2 regions of the Streptomyces sp. NPDC060000 genome follow, and region 2 is predicted to be linked to the other one. Evidence: riboswitches for the same ligand, from Rfam matches in the RefSeq annotation. Region 2 holds a riboswitch; the other holds the start of a gene.

Region 1 (2,384 bases), on a different contig from region 2:
TCGCCGGGGGGAAATCCATCTGCCTACCGCCTGCTGAGAACCGCTCACTCTGGTGTGGCTGAAAGGCTAGCGGGTGCCGGAGGCGGCACCCGAGCCTTCGGCCCGTGAACCCGGTCGGCCCGTGAACCCGATCGGCCCGTGCTCCGGTCGGCACCTGAACCCGGTCAGCCTGTGCCGATCAGCCCGTGAACCCGATCGGCCGTGCTTCCGGTCAGCCCCTGAACCCGGTCAGCCTGTGCCGATCAGCCCGTGAACCCGGTCGGCCCGTGCTTCCGGTCAGCCCCTGAACCCGGTCAGCCTGTGCCGATCAGCCCGTGAACCCGATCGGCCGTGCTTCCGATCAGCCCCTGAACCCGATCGGCCGTGCTTCCGGTCAGCCCGTGAACCCGATGCGGCGCAGCGCGTCGGCCGCCTCGCGGTCCAGCAGCACCGCCGAGCCGCAGCCCGCGGGCAGTCGGCCCTTCTCCACAGAGCTCACCAGCCGGGCGGCGGCATGGCGGTGGCGCAGGAACGCGTACCGGGAGACGCCCCGGCCGCGCTCACGCTGCCCCTCGAGCGCCGTGTCCGCGCCGACGTCCAGCAGCAGCAGGTGGAGGGTTCCGCCGCGGCGGCGGGCCTCGCGGGCCAGCCAGTCACGGACCCAGACCTGCGTACCGCAGTCGTGCACGACGACGCCCTCCCCGGCGCGCAGGGCACGGCGCAGCCCGGCGTAGTGGGCGAGACGGACGAGGGGGCGGTAGAGGCCGTAGGGCAGGAAGCGGGGGGCGCGGGCGTCCCAGCGGTCCCGGGTGTCCTGTGAGTCGACGCGCAGGCCCCGGACCGCCCGCCGCATGAGCGTGGACTTGCCGCTGCCGGGCAGACCGGTGACCACAACCAGGTCACGGGGGCCGAAGAGCAGGCCGTGCGGGCTGCGGCCGGCCCGCTCGCGCAGGTCGCGGACGACGGGCGCCTGCTGCGGGCCGCACGCCTCCCGGGTCGGGGCGCCGGGCTGCGCGGGCAGCGCGATCCCCGAGCCGGTCGCGAATACCGTGGACCTCGCCGTGGTCGTCCTGTTCACCGTGATCGTCCTCCCCTGGGGTCAGATGTCCTCATCCCCGTCAAGCGTAAAGAGAAGGTAATGCGCGGCGCCCGGCGATTTCGTGCGCGTACCGCCACAGACCGGTTACAGATGCGGCCTGCCGGGATCGGGGCGAGCCGTGCAATGATGGCCGCGCCAACTGCATACCGGCCGTTTGAATCCGCGCGGGAGAGTCCTCAGCAGCAGTTTCGCTGGGGCGCCGAAGGAGCAAGTCCCTCCCTTGAATCTCTCAGGCCCCGTTACCGCGCGGGCGAGGCACATCTGAAAAGCGGGCCGCTGTCTCCAGTGGCTCCACCCAAGGTGCAAGTCATGGGCGGTCCCCTCGCGGGCCTTCATGGCGAACCTCTCAGGTTCCGATGACAGATGGGGAGGAACGACCTCGCCTTCCCCCATGCCCGCGTGCCCCGCTTCGCTCGCACGGGGGGATTCCGTCGCCTTGGGAGACGAACGCCCGATGAGCAGTACCGAACCCGGATCCGTCCAGCACGCCGAGCCGCGCCACACCGCCCTCGACGCCGTGCATCGTGCGCTCGGCGCGACGATGACCGACTTCGCCGGCTGGGACATGCCCCTGCGCTACGGCTCGGAGCGCGACGAGCACCAGGCCGTCCGCACCCGGGCCGGGCTCTTCGACCTCTCGCACATGGGCGAGATCACCGTCACCGGCCCGCAGGCCGCCGCCCTCCTCGACTTCGCCCTGGTGGGCAACATCGGGGCGGTCAAGGCCGGCCGCGCCCGCTACACCATGATCTGCCGGGCGGACGGCGGCATCCTGGACGACCTGATCGTCTACCGGCTCGCCGAGTCCGAGTTCATGGTGGTCGCCAACGCCTCCAACGCGCAGGTCGTGCTGGACGCGCTCGTGGAGCGGTCCGCCGGGTTCGACGCCGAGGTCCGCGACGACCGCGACGCCTGTGCGCTGATCGCCGTGCAGGGCCCCGAGTCCCCCGGCATCCTCGCGGCCGTCACCGACGCCGACCTCGACGGCCTGAAGTACTACGCGGGCCTGCCCGGCACCGTCGCCGGCGTTCCGGCGCTCATCGCGCGCACCGGCTACACCGGCGAGGACGGCTTCGAGCTGTTCGTGCGGCCGGAGCACGCCGTCGAGCTGTGGCAGGCGCTGACGAAGGCCGGCGAGGGCGCCGGCCTGGTCCCCTGCGGTCTGTCCTGCCGGGACACGCTGCGCCTGGAGGCGGGCATGCCGCTGTACGGGCACGAGCTGAGCACCTCCCTCACCCCCTTCGACGCGGGGCTCGGCCGGGTGGTGAAGTTCGACAAGGACGGCGACTTCGTCGGGCGTACGGCG
Region 2 (2,384 bases):
CGCCAGCCGGTAGGCCCGGTGCCCGTCGGCGTCCACGGACACACCCACGAGCCGCCCAGGCAGGCTGCGCGCGAACTGCTCGCGGACGGCCAGGTAACCGGCGTGCGGCCCGCCGAAGCCCATCGGCACCCCGAACCGCTGCGTCGTACCCACCGCGATGTCCGCACCCAGCTCGCCCGGCGACTTCAGCAGCGTCAGCGCGAGCAGATCCGCGGCCACGGTGACGAGCGCGCCGAGCCCGTGCGCCTGCTTGATGATCGCTTCGAGGTCGCGTACGGCACCGGAGGCACCGGGGTACTGGACGAGCACGCCGTTGATCTCCCGCGCGGCGATCTCCGCCGGAATGCCGTCGCTCAGGTCGGCGACGACGATCTCCACGCCCGTCGGCTCGGCGCGGGTCTCGATCACGGCGATGGTCTGCGGCAGCGCGTCCGCGTCGATGAGGAAGAGGCCCTTCTTGTTCTTCCCCATGCGCCGGGACAGCGCCATCGCCTCGGCGGCGGCCGTGCCCTCGTCGAGCAGCGACGCACCGGAGGTCGGCAGCCCGGTGAGGTCGGCGACCATGGTCTGGAAGTTCAGCAGCGCCTCGAGCCGGCCCTGGGAGATCTCCGGCTGGTACGGCGTGTAGGCCGTGTACCAGGCGGGGTTCTCCATGACGTTGCGCAGGATGACGGGCGGCGTGAAGGTCCCGTGATAGCCGAGGCCGATCATCGAGTCGAGAACCTGGTTGCGGTCGGCCAGCGAGCGCAGCTCGGCCAGCACCTCGGCCTCGGTCCGCGCGCCCGGCAGGTCCAGCGCGTCGGCGTTCTTGATGACATCCGGGACCGCGGCGGCGGTCAGCTCGTCGAGCGAGCCGTAGCCGACCTGCGCGAGCATCTTGGCCTGTGCCTCATGGTCGGGCCCGATGTGGCGTTGTTCGAAGGGAATTCCCTGCTCGAGCTCTGCGAGCGGAATGCGATGGGCGGTCATTACGGAGGCCTCCTGGTCTGACACGACCTGCGAGGGTCACCACGGCGGGTACCCGGACGGCCTCCCCCTCTGTCATCTCAACCTGAGAGCTTCACCGGCCGCCCGAGAGCGCCCGGCTTTCACCGTCGGTGAGAGCGGAAGCCGTCGACGCCGTCGGCGACCCGCCCTGCTTTCCAGAGTGACCTCGACCGCGCGGTACGTGAGCCTGAGAGATTCCGGGGAGGATTTGCTCCTTCGGCGCCTCCGATGGTGTCCGGAGGACTCTCCCGCGCGGTGTCAGCAGCCGTTGTCAGACTACCAGCGAGGTCATGGAGGCTCGCTCGAGTGGCCGCCCGTCCCAATGTGCTCTTTTGTAGTGCTTACGGATGAGTTGCGACCAAGTGGAGGGCCCGTGCAGACGGACATCGATCCGCGCAACCTGATCGGCCGCAAGGCGTTCGACCGCAACGGCACCAAGATCGGCACGATCGACGAGGTCTACCTCGACGACGCTACCGGCGCACCGGAGTGGGCTGCCATACGTACCGGTCTGTTCTCCCGCGACGCCTTCGTCCCTCTGGAGCCCAGCCGATTGGTGGAGGGCACCCTGCACATCCCCTTCGACCGGTCCCTGATCAAGGACGCTCCCGACTTCGGCGTCGGCCGCCACCTCTCCCCGGAACAGGAACTCCAGCTCTACCACCACTACGGCCTGGACGTGGGCGCCCCTCCACCACTCCCCGACCACGACTTCGGCCGCCTGGCGGGCACCGACGAGAGCTGAGCTTCCCGGGCACAGCCCCTCAGGCACAGGTCCACAGGCACAGGTCCACAGGTCCTGACACTGGTCTCCTGGCACGGAGCCTCCGGCACAGGCCCTGAGACTGAGACTCAGGCACAGGCCCGTATCAGCGCGCCGAGAATCCCGGCCGGGTCGTACAGCGGCCGGGCGCCGTCCGTGACGACTCTGCGGGTGCCGTCGTCGACGGGATCGATCCGTGCCCAGCGGACGGAAGCGACGCCCACCTCGACCTCCAGACCGGACACGGTGACATACCGCCACTCGGTGAGGGGCCCCCATTCCTGGACCCGGACCACCTCACCCAGGGCCGGCTCGCGCGTCCACCCGTCGTCCTCGGCGTACCGGGCAGGGGCCGTCGACAACACCACGAGGTCCACGTCCGAGTCGGGACGCGCGGCCCCACGCGCACAGGACCCGACGAGAAGCAGCCCCACCACATCGCTCCGGTTCGCGGCCCACCGGGTGACGCGGTCCACCACCCGCCGCATCTCGGCTTCACGCGCCGACGACACCCCGGCCGGGTCCGTGAACCGACCTCCGTGCAGATTCATGCGGTTCCTCATCCGTCACCGGCGCCACCCCGCGGGACACCGCCACCACTCCGACTCACCCCACACTTTCGAACATCTTCACT

Evidence for each region. A riboswitch is a leader RNA that binds a small molecule or an ion and turns the genes downstream of it on or off. The one in region 2 is predicted to bind glycine.
Region 1: another riboswitch for glycine. It lies ahead of gcvT (glycine cleavage system aminomethyltransferase GcvT); the one in region 2 lies ahead of gcvP (aminomethyl-transferring glycine dehydrogenase).

The regions. Positions count from the first base shown of each region.
Region 1 is NZ_JBHWUU010000038.1:74,509-76,892, forward strand. Features, by position in the region: gene ACFWBB_RS21080 (enhanced serine sensitivity protein SseB) at 1-19, opposite strand, end outside; gene ACFWBB_RS21085 (AAA family ATPase) at 374-1,063, opposite strand; glycine riboswitch at 1,234-1,333, shown strand; gene gcvT (glycine cleavage system aminomethyltransferase GcvT) at 1,533-2,384, shown strand, end outside.
Region 2 is NZ_JBHWUU010000076.1:36,183-38,566, forward strand. Features, by position in the region: gene gcvP (aminomethyl-transferring glycine dehydrogenase) at 1-969, opposite strand, end outside; glycine riboswitch at 1,153-1,248, opposite strand; gene ACFWBB_RS32755 (PRC-barrel domain-containing protein) at 1,361-1,732, shown strand; gene ACFWBB_RS32760 (nucleotidyltransferase domain-containing protein) at 1,840-2,301, opposite strand; gene ACFWBB_RS32765 (DNA polymerase IV) at 2,310-2,384, opposite strand, start outside.